4 regions of the Bariatricus sp. SGI.154 genome follow, and region 4 is predicted to be linked to each of the others. Evidence: predicted binding sites of a transcription regulator. Region 4 holds the regulator's gene; each other region holds the start of a gene.
The links. Region 4 encodes Rex, which represses fermentation and respiration genes when NADH is low (regulators of the CRP and FNR family bind a similar motif). Its sites were predicted from a motif close to ATTGTTAANTANTTAACAAT; they were not measured.

Region 1 (3,205 bases), on a different contig from region 4:
GGACTATATCGAGAATTCTGTTGACCGGACGACGCGGTGGCTGGTTCGGTGCAAGAAGGAGATGAACCGGCTGAACGGGCTGCCGGATACGATTAATAAGCAGCAGTTGTTGTTCGGAATCAATCAGGGGGGAATCTATGAGGATATCCGTGTACGTCATGCCAAGGAGATCGCAGAATTGGATTTGGATGGTTATGCGATTGGGGGTCTGGCTGTAGGCGAGTCCCATGAGGAGATGTACCGGATTCTGGATGCAGTTGTGCCGCATCTTCCGACGAATAAACCGACGTATCTAATGGGAGTAGGTACTCCGGCGAATATACTGGAGGGGGTCGACAGAGGCGTTGACTTCTTTGACTGTGTATACCCAAGTCGTAACGGACGTCACGGACATGTATATACGAATCACGGCAAGTTGAATCTGTTTAATGCAAAGTATGAACTGGATGACCGTCCGATTGAAGAAGGATGCCAGTGCCCTGCATGTCGTACTTATTCCAGAGCCTATATCCGTCATCTGCTGAAAGCAAAAGAGATGTTAGGAATGCGCTTGTGCGTGCTGCATAATCTGTATTTCTACAATACGATGATGGAGGAGATCAGAGAGGCGATTGAAGAGGGACGCTACAAGGAGTATAAAGCGAGAAAAATCGCAGGAGTAACTGGTCAGGAGATATAAGAATCAAGAAAAAGATATATAAAAAAACAATGAATTCAAGAAAATTACTTGATGAAAATTGTATTATTGTGTATGATAGCAATAGTGTTTAAAGATATTTAGGAGGAATTAATTATGTACACATTAGCAGCACAAAGCGCAGGAGGAAGTTGGGCGTTACTGATTGTCGTATATGCAGTTATCTTCGGAGGCTTCTGGTTCATATTTATCAGACCACAGAAAAAGGAGCAGAAGAGAGTTCAATCAATGATTTCCGATATGGAAGTAGGCGATACCGTATTGACAACAAGCGGATTTTATGGAGTTATTATTGATATTAGCGATGACGACGTAATCGTAGAATTTGGAAGCAACAGAAACTGCCGTATTCCAATGCAGAAGGCAGCAATCGCTCAGGTTGAGAAGGCATCTGCTGAGTAAGCAGACTGTACCTGGCATAGGAAGGTTAGAGTAAGATGATGAAGAGAATCCTGGAGAAGGATTCTCTTTTTTGATGAATTAGAAAAGGGACAGGGGGATTTCAAAAAGGGACAGGGCAAATTGAATTGGGGACGGGGGATTTTGAGTTTTCCCCCGTCCCCACTGGAGAATTGCACAAAATTCAATACAATGGGATAAACGATAATGATTATCAGGATGCCTATTGATATTTTGTTAACAAGATGGTATACTGTGCGAGAAAAATGTAAAACAACTTAGAGAAGGGAGAAAACGCAATGGCACATTTTGAACAGTGGGCAGGATTCACAGGAAGAAACTGGAAAGAATCCGTAGATGTTCGTGATTTTATTCAGTGTAATTACACCCCGTATGAAGGTGATGAATCATTCCTGGAGGGTCCGACAGAGGCAACGAGTAAATTATGGGGCAAATTGCAGGAATTGCAGAAAGAGGAGCGCGCAAAAGGCGGCGTTCTGGATATGGAGACAGAAGTAGTATCTGGTCTTACTGCATATGGTCCAGGATATATAGATGAGGATATGAAAGATTTGGAGAAGGTCGTAGGTCTTCAGACAGACAAGCCGTTAAAAAGAGCATTTATGCCATATGGCGGTATCACAATGGCTGAAAAGGCTTGTACTACTTATGGATATCAGCCAAGTGAAAAATTACACGAGATATTTACCAAATACCATAAAACACACAATCAGGGCGTATTCGATATCTACACACCAGAGATGAAGAAGGCGCGCCATAATAAGATTATCACAGGTCTTCCGGATACATACGGACGTGGACGTATCGTTGGTGATTATCGTCGTGTTGCATTATACGGAATTGATTTCCTGATTGAAAAGAAACATTATGATTTTGACCGTTATGCAAGACATGGCATGAAGGGAACGGATTTCCGTCTTCGTGAAGAGGTGGCTGATCAGATTCGTGCCCTGGAGCAGATGAAGGAAATGGCAGCCGTCTATGGATACGATATCTCCCAGCCGGCAAAAGATGCGAAAGAAGCAGCACAGTGGCTGTACTTCGGATACCTTGCAGCGATCAAGACTCAGAATGGTGCAGCTATGAGTGTAGGTCGTGTATCTACCTTCCTTGATGTTTATATTGAAAGAGATTTGAAGAATGGTACTATTACCGAGTCTGAGGCACAGGAACTGATCGATCACATGGTTATGAAGTTCCGTATGGTGAAGTTTGCAAGAATTCCTTCTTACAACGAACTCTTCTCAGGTGACCCGGTATGGGCTACACTGGAAGTGGCAGGTCTTGGAATGGATGGACGTTCTATGGTAACGAAGAATGACTATCGTTTCCTTCATACATTAGAGAATATGGGACCGTCACCAGAACCGAACTTAACAGTATTGTATTCGCCGAAATTGCCTGCAAACTTTAAGAAATATGCATCATTCATCTCTGTAACCACAAGTTCTATCCAGTATGAAAATGATGATGTAATGCGTCCGGTATGGGGGGATGATTACAGTATCTGCTGCTGTGTATCTGCAACTGAGACAGGAAAAGAGATTCAGTTCTTTGGAGCACGTGCGAACCTTGCGAAATGTTTGTTATATGCAATTAACGGTGGTGTGGATGAGAAGACAAAGCAGCAGGTATCACCGGCTTATAAGCCAATTACTTCAGAGTACCTTGATTATGATGAAGTAATGGAGCGTTACGACGCAATGATGGACTGGCTGTCTAAGTTATATGTAGATACCTTGAATATGATCCACTATATGCATGACAAATATAACTACGAAGCAGCAGAGATGGCTCTGATCGATACCAATGTAAGACGTACATTCGCTACAGGCATTGCAGGATTCTCACATGTAGTTGACTCCTTAAGCGCCATCAAGTATGCGAAGGTAAAAGTAATTCGTGATGAAAATGGACTGGCAGTTGACTTTGAGACAGAGGGAGAATTCCCAAGATATGGTAATGATGACGACAGAGCAGATGATATCGCAATCAAACTTCTGAAGACATTTATGCATAAACTGAGAAAATGCCATACATACAGAAATTCTGAACCTACAACTTCTATCCTTACGATCACATCTAACG
Region 2 (3,205 bases), on a different contig from region 4:
CCCCGAACTAAGGTGAAGCAGAAGTTGGAATAGCGTTTGGAAGTGATTGATCGTATATTTCCAAAGTAACTGCAACAGATAGACTTTTCAGAGTAAGTGCAACAGGGTGTTGCATTTACCTTGAAAAATTTCAATGACAAAAAATATAAAAAATTATAAAAAAACACTTGCATTCCCCAAAAAACTGTTATATAATAGCACTTGCGTTAAGGAAATACGTAATAAAAAATTAAGAAATGCGCGATTAGCTCAGTTGGTAGAGCACCTGACTCTTAATCAGGGTGTCCAGGGTTCGAACCCCTGATCGCGCACTTGAAAATCACTGTTTTTGCAGACATTGTGAGCTGCGGGGACGGTGGTTTTTTTTGTGTCATAGAAAATGAAGTTTCTTATGGTATAAAAACCCTCCGGGAGGATGTACGCTCGCGTGAGAGGTAGTATGTTGCAAGCGACCGCGCTCGGCGCATGAATGCGCTTCGCGCATTCCCTTTATGTGAAGAGATAATTCAAAAGTTTATATGAAAAAACGTGATAAAATAACAAAATTCATATGAAAAATGCAAACCAGAATTGAAGCAACAAGAATAATATGATAAATTAAATTCATTGGTAGAGAATACAATGACCTATAGCGTGCCATTGTATTTGATATGGATGCTGGGCAGATATTTATAGAGTGATAATAACGATTATATTTTCGGAAGAGAGTGAACTATGCAGGGAAAGAATGAATTGTATCAGCAGCAGTTTTTTCAAGGCGTATCCACCGATACGCTGGAGAAGTTATGGCAGAAGGGAAATGTCAAAGAATGCGGAAAAGGGCAGATCATCATACGGGCGAAGGAGGACATCGGCAACGTATATATCCAGATATCGGGCAAGTCCATCATCTATAATCTGACGCACACCGGCAAGCGAAAGATTATCTTCGTATTCGGTCCGGGAGTATTGCTCAATGAGCATGTACTGAATACACATCCGGCTTCGCTCTATTGTGAGACCATAGAGAAAAGCCGCGTTTTTGTAGTGCCCGTTCCGGAGTTTCTGCGGTGTATGGAAGAGGATTTCAGTTTGGTTAAAGCGGTTATGGAGACGCAGGAACGGAGAATCTGGCGCCTGGGGCATCAGCTTAAGAACACGATGGGAAGTATCTATCTGGAGCGGAAGCTGGCGGCGAAACTGTGGAAATTGTCCAGGGATTTTGGCGTTATGACACCGGAGGGGATTGAGATAGATATCAATATGTCGATTACGTTCCTGGCTGATATGCTGGGGGCACCAAGAGAGACGACTTCCAGACTGTGTAACACGTTGACAGAATATGGTCTTATGAGGATTCAGAAGAAGAGAATCACGATTGTGAATCCTCAGAAGATGTCAATTTTCTATAAGACTGGGAAAATATAATGAAAATCTATAAGTGTTTAAAAAGTTCTGTGATGTACATCACAGAATTTTTTTGTGCTTATTGTTAAGATATTATCAACAAGAGCATGTAAGATGGGAAAGGAGAAATTATGGGCTATCAACTATCGAAGACAGAGGCCGGGCAGATGTTTCAGGACTGGGTGAAGACTTATGAAATATTCGGGCCGAAATTGATGGAAGGAGAAGGATGTTTTTCTGATACGGACATTATCCGGTATGGGAAGATTACTTCTCTGGACGAGATCGTATGGAATAAGAAATCCGATTATTCTTTCAAAGAGACTCTGCTGGCTATTAATGAGACGCTGTTTTACTTTACAGAAGACCAGACGACGGTACCGAAGGGGCCAGAGAAAGATATTTTAATCTTCTTACGTTCCTGTGATCTGCACGCTGTGAAACGTCTGGATGAGATCTATCTGAAGAATGGATTCGGGGACTTCTATTATGCGAGAGTAAGAGAGCGGGCGAAATTTATCCTCATGGGATGCAAGGAGACCTGCGAATCAGGATTTTGTGTCAGCATGGGAACGAACCGGGCGGATCATTATGACGCATATCTGAAAGTGGACGGTGAGGTCGTGTATGCAGATATTAAGAATCCGGAACTTGAGAAGGCATTGCAATCCAGTCAGGGAAAAGAGTTAGAAAATGCAACCATGGGCAAGGCTGTAGAGGTTACACCGGATTATGTGACAGAGAATAAAGAGAAGGTTACGCTGCCGAAACACCTGTCAAATGAGAGTTTCACCAAAGCAATCTGGCAGGAATACGGAGACCGCTGTATCGGCTGCGGACGCTGTAATTTCGTCTGTCCTACCTGTACCTGTTTCACTATGCAGGATATCTTCTATAAAGATAACCCGAAAGTGGGCGAGCGCCGCAGAGTGTGGGCATCCTGCCAAGTAGATGGCTATACGGACATGGCAGGCGGGCATGGCTTCCGAAAGAGCCAGGGAGACCGGATGCGTTTTAAAGTGATGCATAAGATCTATGATTATGAGAAACGTTTCGGCTATCCGATGTGCGTAGGCTGCGGCCGCTGCGATGATGTTTGTCCGGAGTACATATCTTATTCCAATTGTGTCAACCGTTTAGCAAAGGAGGAAGAAGAATAATGAAAAATGAATATATTCCTCAGTTATCAACGATTCGAGAGGTTATCAAGCATACGGATCTTGAGTATACGTTCCGTATGGAATTCGACGGAGAGGTAAAGCCGGGACAGTTTTTTGAAGTATCGATTCCAAAATATGGCGAGGCACCGATCTCTGTCAGCGGAATCGGCGAGGGAACGGTAGATTTCACCATACGCCGAGTTGGAAAAGTAACCAATGAGATCTTCGAGAATTATGTGGGAGACAGTTTCTTCATCCGTGGACCATACGGCAATGGATTCGAGATCGCAAATTACAGGGGCAAGGAACTGGTAGTTGTTGCGGGTGGAACAGGTCTCTCTCCAGTACGCGGAGTGGTAGATTATTTCGCACATCATACGGAAGAGGCAGTAAGTACAACATTAATCGCTGGATTCAAATCACCGAAAGATGTCCTGTTCAAAGATGATTTTGAGTTCTGGAATGAGCAGATTCAGGTGATTAAGACGGTAGATACTGCGCCGGAAGGATACGAAGGTCCGGTTGGCATGGTTACGAAGTATATCCCGGAATTGAAATTCGAAGATATTAAGAACACAGCATTTATCTGTGTAGGACCCCCGGTCATGATTAAGTTTACTGTAATGGAGATCTTGAAATTGGGAGTGCCGGAAGAGAAT
Region 3 (3,205 bases), on a different contig from region 4:
GCAAGTTTATAATCTCTCTGATCTGTAAATATCTCATTCTTATATGGATTCTTCTTCTGCTCAATGGAACGCCTGATAATAACAGCCAGACACAGCACATTCGCAGCCAGCGCTATAATCGCCACTACCCCTTGCATGGTTGGATTGGCTGCTGTCGGTCTTACTGCCGCATCCATGAATCCATCAGCGTATACAACAGAAAGCGTTGTAAACCGGCTGTAATCCTGGAACATCGGGAATACCTGGGCGAACATACACCACAATGCCAATGTGTTCGCACGGTTCTGAATCCATCCGCCCTTATTCCACAGCGCATTGGCGAATGTCGGAGCCAGCAAAAGCGCAAGTCCGCAGTACCATGCATGTGTCGGTAAATTGTTATATGTATATTCAAAATTCCACAGGTCATATGCGATAATAAAGCACCATGTCATATCCGGCCAGAGCATGTCTTTTTTATCTTTTGATGAGTAGATTCCCCACCATCCTGTCATACATAAGATATTCAGGATGCCCGCAATACCGTTCACCCAGTTCCACCAGCCGCCATAGAGCCATACATTCTCAGAAGACAGCCACCAACGGTCGCCATATTCTGCCAGCGCCATTGCACCGCGGATACCAGATTCAAAATCACTTGCTACGGCAATCAGAATATTAATCGCTACGATCAAAAACGGGAACACTTTGAACCACTCCGTCTTGCCGATGCTCCACTTATACTTTAACATCATGAAGCCTATACATCCTGCTGTAGCGGCATATAACTTCGCATAATGGAACCAGCTATTCATATGTACGTAAGTAGGATTACCTAGCGCCCACTCGGCTCCCATCGCCGCACCTGCATAGATTGCAATAAAATATACCGTCAGCACAGCCGGTATCACCAGGAAACAGAAGATACCGCCCTGCTTAGTCCGGCGCGCGACCTCATTGGCAAGTATCAGCGCCGCGAACACCAGCACCCATCCAAGCAGCTGCCATCCGGCACCATCTCCATAAATCTGAAATAACATAACATTCCCTCCTCTTTTCTCTTTATATCTTTATATTATTTCTGCCATTCCTTTACTTCATCCCGAAGCCATTTTGCCCATTCTTCAATACCTTCACCTGTTCGGGCAGAGATCGGAATGATCTTAGCGTTTGGATTCCTCATCAATATATTTTTCTTACACTTTTCCATATCAAAATCAAAATACGGCAGTACATCGATCTTATTGATCAGCACCACGTCACAGATGGAAAACATCAGCGGATACTTAAGCGGCTTATCGTCTCCCTCCGGGACGCTTAAGATCATCGCATTCTTAACCGCGCCCGTATCGAATTCCGCCGGACAGACTAGGTTCCCTACATTCTCCAGGATCGCAAGATCGATATCCCCTGTTTCAAGTCCGTCAAGCCCCTGCGCCGTCATATCTGCGTCCAGATGACACATGCCCCCGGTATGAAGCTGAATCGCCTTCACTCCCATTGCGGAAATCGTCTGTGCATCTACGTCTGAATCTATATCCGCTTCCATCACTCCAATGCGAAGTTCTTCCTGCAGATGTTCAATTGTCCTTGTAAGTGTCGTCGTCTTTCCCGACCCAGGAGAAGACATCAGATTCAGCAAGAATACTTTCTTCTCTTTTAATTCTTTTCTCACTTCATCTGCGCGCCTGTCATTATCCGCAAATACACTTTGCTTGATTTCCAAAATTCTGAATTCACCCATTCCTTCTATCCCTCCATCATTTTGGTTGTACCAATATTTGTTATTTCTTTGTCATTATAATATTTTACACATGTTTTGTCAATTTGCAACGCATATTTTATGTATTTCGCTTAAATTTTTTTTGATTTTTATTCACTTTTCGATTTTTATTTATTTGGCATCTGGTATAACCACATCCAGCCGATGGATTTTTATCTTTGATCTATTCATGAGCAAGATATTCAGCACGTATTCTTATATACAAGCGTAAATGTTGTCTATAAATATAAAAACACACAAAAATGCCGGGCAATCGCCCGGCATCCATATAGTCATACTATTCTTCTATGATCCCTTCTATTACCTTTCTCGCAATTCCCTCCCAGGATATCCTGCTGACATCCGCCGTCTTTCTTGCTTTCGTCCGGATACTATCCGCCAACGCGTCCGCCAGATGTTCCTCGAACTCCGGCAACGACTCCGGCACCGGCTCGTCCGTATTCCTCATCTGCGGCATAGGCACATATCTGACATCTGCTCCTGGCGCATATTCCGTAAGCCAGTTCTGAACTCCCGGCAGATCCGATACCACCACCCGATTCCCACAAGCCAGGGCTTCTATAATCGTAAGCGGCAGTCCATCAAAGAACGATGGTAGTACAAATATATCGCTTGCGTTATATATTTTCGCAAGTTCCGGCTGCGCAAGCCTTCCCAGGAACTGCACATTATAAGGCACTGTCTCTGCCAAACGGCGAATCTCCTGGTATTCCGTCTCATTTCCTGCACTTCCTGCAAGCAGCACCTGAACCTTCTCATATGGTACGTCCGATAATCTCTCAGGCAGAAGGGTCAGACTCTTCATCAGGCTCATAACCCCCTTCTTCTCTGCAATCTTCCCCGCAAATACCAGTCTGGTCACGCCATCATCCTTCTTCTCTCCGGTCGAATAGAATATCTTATTGTTATATCCCATCCCCAGGATTGTAATTTTCTCAGGGCAGACATGGTATATCTCCAGCACGCCTTCCTTCTGAGCCTCCTGCGGCACGAAGATTCTGTCAAGTCCTCGAATCTGTTCTGCAATATATGCTCTTTCAAGATCCGTCTTCTGCATCTGCCTAAGATCCGTATTATGGCAGAATCCATAGACTCTATGCTTTGGGAAACGCTCTCTTACAATAGCCGTCAGAAGATACAGATGATGGCACAGGATCAGATCCGGTCCAAATTCCTCCACCAGTGGAACCAGCACTCCTAAGAACGCCTCCCGAAACTGCCGCGCCATCTCCGGCGTCATATCGCAATACCTGGTACTTTTATACGGCATCTCATCCGACATTCCCACAATCGGATACGGCAGTTCTTCGCTGTCAAAATAAACCGGATGAAACTCTGTCCCCTCCGGCAGTTCCACCACATCATCCCGGTAGACGCCTGCCACAACTGCCTGTTCATGTCCCTTGGCAGCATATTCTTTTACAAGTTCCGTCAGATATACTC
Region 4 (3,205 bases):
ATCTTTTCGCGGCTCTCTGCCCGCCTGATTGATTTTTCGCGGTTAAAGGAACGGAGTTTTTCAATGACCGCTTCCTGATGCTTGATTTCCTGCTGCTGGTTTAAATATTCTTTTAACTGGGCATCCCGGATCTGACGCTTTTTCTCAGCATAATCGGTATAGTTGCCCATGTATGTCATAAGTTTGCCCAATTCAATCTCCAGAACCTTGGTGACCACTCGGTTCAGGAAATATCGGTCATGGGACACGATTAAGACAGCACCTGGATAATTCAAAAGATAAGTCTCAAGCCATGCGATGGAATTAAGATCCAAGTGGTTGGTAGGCTCGTCTAGGAGTAGTATATCCGGCTTGGTAAGCAGTAGTTTGCCAAGGGATACCCGAGTCTTCTGCCCGCCGGAAAGCGTGTCCACAGGCTTGGAAAAATCTGTATCATCAAAGCCAAGACCTTTTAAGACTCCAGTAATCTCGCTTTCATAAGCATAGCCATTCTCACGCTCGAATGCCGCTGTCAGACGATTGTAGGTCTCCAGTCTGGATGCTAAGGCTTCGCCTTCCAGATGTTTTAATTCTAACTCGATTGAGCGGATCTGCTTCTCCATTGCGATAATATCTGCTTTGGCAAGTTTGACTTCTTCGTATATGGTACTTCCGCTCTGCATTTCCTGATGTTGGGCAAGATATCCGAGTGTCTTGCCTTTGGTAAGGATAACTTCTCCGCCGTCCGAGGGAAGTTCGCCTACGATCATCTTGAAAAGAGTAGACTTTCCTGCACCGTTAGGTCCTACAAGAGCTGCCTTCTCATGATCTTCTATATGAAAGGAGCCATCGGCTACGATTACCTTTTCACCGAAGGCTTTGCTGATTCCGTGACATGCTAATATCATAATATCCTCCTTCTTCGTTCGTTTTAATTATAGCGAAAATAGAACAAAATACAACTAAAAGTTTGACTTTAATCCGACAATTCTATATAATAATTCTTAGAATGGAGATGGAAGGTGAGATTAGTGGAAGAAAGAGAGATTTCTCAAGCGGTGATTCGAAGGTTACCAAGATATTATAGATATCTGGGTGAGTTATTGGAGAATGGGGTAGAGCGTATTTCCTCCAATGATTTGAGCAAGCGGATGAAGGTAACAGCATCACAGATTCGTCAGGATCTTAACAATTTTGGCGGATTTGGACAGCAGGGTTATGGGTATAACGTAAAGTATTTATACACAGAGATCGGCAAGATTCTAGGATTGGAAGAAGACCATAATATTATTATTATCGGAGCCGGTAATCTGGGACAGGCACTTGCCAATTATGCGGCATTTGAAAAGAGAGGATTTATTCTGAAGGGTATCTTTGATGTGAACCCGAGATTACAGGGAGTTGCAATCAGAGGTGTACCGATTCGTATGATGGATGAGTTAAAGGGATTCGTTCAGAGTAACGATGTAGAGATTGCTGTTCTTACGATTCCGAAGGACAAGGCAGTAGAAGTGGCGAATATGTTGGTTGAGAATGGCGTTCGTGCGATCTGGAATTTTGCACATACAGATCTGAATCTGCCGGAGCATATTATTGTTGAGAACGTACATTTATCAGAGAGTCTTATGCAGTTGTCTTATAACATCAGCCGCTATAACGAAGAACACAAAAAATAATAAGAACAAAGACGTGTAATGACCGGAATCTATTATATGCCCGGGCTTTACACGTCCTTTTATGTTATGATATATCAATAAAGAATTACCGATGGTAGAATCTATCAGGGTGAGAATGATATTTTTAATGATGGAAGTGAAAAGATGAGATATTTGGTAAATGGTCTCCAGATGAAACAGGCGGATCAGTATACAATTCAGGAGTTAGGCATCCCGTCAATGGAATTAATGGAGAGAGCCGCATTAAGATGTGTAGAGGTAATGGAAGAGGAAAAACTGGATCTATCAAGTCCCTGTATTGTATGCGGTTCCGGGAACAATGGTGGTGATGGGTTCGCGATTGCCAGGCTACTGGCGGGAAGAAATCATCCTGCGAAAGTGTGTTTTGTAGGAGATGTATCACACTGTACGGATGAGACAAGAAGTCAGATGCATATGCTAAGAGAAATTGGTGTAGAGATATGCAACGAATTCGAGGATGGTGAATATAGTATCATAATAGATGCAATCTTCGGAGTGGGATTAAGCCGCGAGATTCAGGGAAGATATTTTCAGATTATCCAGCGGATGAACGAAACTTCCGGAATCAAATTCGCTGTCGATATGCCGTCCGGGATATCCTCCGATCAGAGTAATATCTTAGGGATTGCATTCAAAGCAGATATTACCGTGACCTTTCAGGCAGAAAAACTAGGGCTTGCGTTCTATCCCGGAAAGGAGTATGCTGGCAGAGTAATCATAGCAGATATTGGAATCAGCATGGAAAAGACTTCCGTAGATAAGCAAGCGGCATATACGCTGGAGAGGGAGGAATACCAGAGGATACTTCCGATAAGAAAAGCTGACTCGAATAAAGGCACCTATGGAAGGCTTCTGATCATTGCAGGCAGTAAAGGAATGTCCGGTGCTGCCTATCTCAATGCTAAAGCAGCATATATGACCGGCGCAGGGCTGGTACGGATCTATACTCCGGAAGAGAATCGCATGATTCTGCAGCAGCAGCTTCCGGAGGCTATCGTGACTGCCTACGATCATTACGATAAGGAAGAATTATTAGGACTTTTAGATTGGGCAGATATCATCTGTATAGGATCAGGGCTTGGGCTTAGCGAACAGTCTGAAAAGATATTGAGGATAACGCTTACACACGCGGAGGTTCCGTGTCTGATCGACGCAGATGGATTGAATCTGCTGGCAAAGCATAGAGAATATATAGACAGCATTAAGACAGATATCATTATTACGCCTCATATGAAAGAGATGTCCAGGCTTGTTTCATTAAGCGTGGAGGAATTGAAGAGGGGCAGGATGGAGATTCTGGAGGAATATGTAAAGCAGTATCATTGGACTTGTGTGCTTAAGGATTCCAGAACTGTAGTTGCATCCCTGGATTCTCATCCTTATGTGAATCTGTCAGGCAATGCGGCGATGGCGAAGGCAGGCTCCGGTGATGTGTTGGCAGGTGTCATTGCGGCATTGATGGCACAGGGACTTGGGTGTCACGATGCAGCAGTTCTGGGAACATATCTGCATGGGAGGGCAGGCGATTA

Region 1: the regulator Rex is predicted to act here: its motif matches at 1,322-1,341, upstream of pflB (formate C-acetyltransferase).
Region 2: the regulator Rex is predicted to act here: its motif matches at 1,468-1,487, upstream of asrA (anaerobic sulfite reductase subunit AsrA).
Region 3: the regulator Rex is predicted to act here: its motif matches at 1,760-1,779, upstream of hypB (hydrogenase nickel incorporation protein HypB).

What each region holds. Positions count from the first base shown of each region.
Region 1 is NZ_JBNPMC010000014.1:58,761-61,965, reverse strand. Features, by position in the region: gene tgt (tRNA guanosine(34) transglycosylase Tgt) at 1-679, shown strand, start outside; gene yajC (preprotein translocase subunit YajC) at 794-1,099, shown strand; gene pflB (formate C-acetyltransferase) at 1,396-3,205, shown strand, end outside.
Region 2 is NZ_JBNPMC010000012.1:10,123-13,327, forward strand. Features, by position in the region: tRNA gene ACQRBN_RS07425 (tRNA-Lys) at 239-311, shown strand; gene ACQRBN_RS07430 (Crp/Fnr family transcriptional regulator) at 715-1,407, shown strand; gene asrA (anaerobic sulfite reductase subunit AsrA) at 1,518-2,546, shown strand; gene asrB (anaerobic sulfite reductase subunit AsrB) at 2,543-3,205, shown strand, end outside.
Region 3 is NZ_JBNPMC010000021.1:17,107-20,311, forward strand. Features, by position in the region: gene ACQRBN_RS10500 (DUF5692 family protein) at 1-1,019, opposite strand, end outside; gene hypB (hydrogenase nickel incorporation protein HypB) at 1,055-1,723, opposite strand; gene ACQRBN_RS10510 (glycosyltransferase family 4 protein) at 2,040-3,205, opposite strand, start outside.
Region 4 is NZ_JBNPMC010000053.1:11,739-14,943, reverse strand. Features, by position in the region: gene abc-f (ribosomal protection-like ABC-F family protein) at 1-887, opposite strand, end outside; gene ACQRBN_RS16380 (redox-sensing transcriptional repressor Rex) at 1,011-1,655, shown strand; gene ACQRBN_RS16375 (NAD(P)H-hydrate dehydratase) at 1,800-3,205, shown strand, end outside.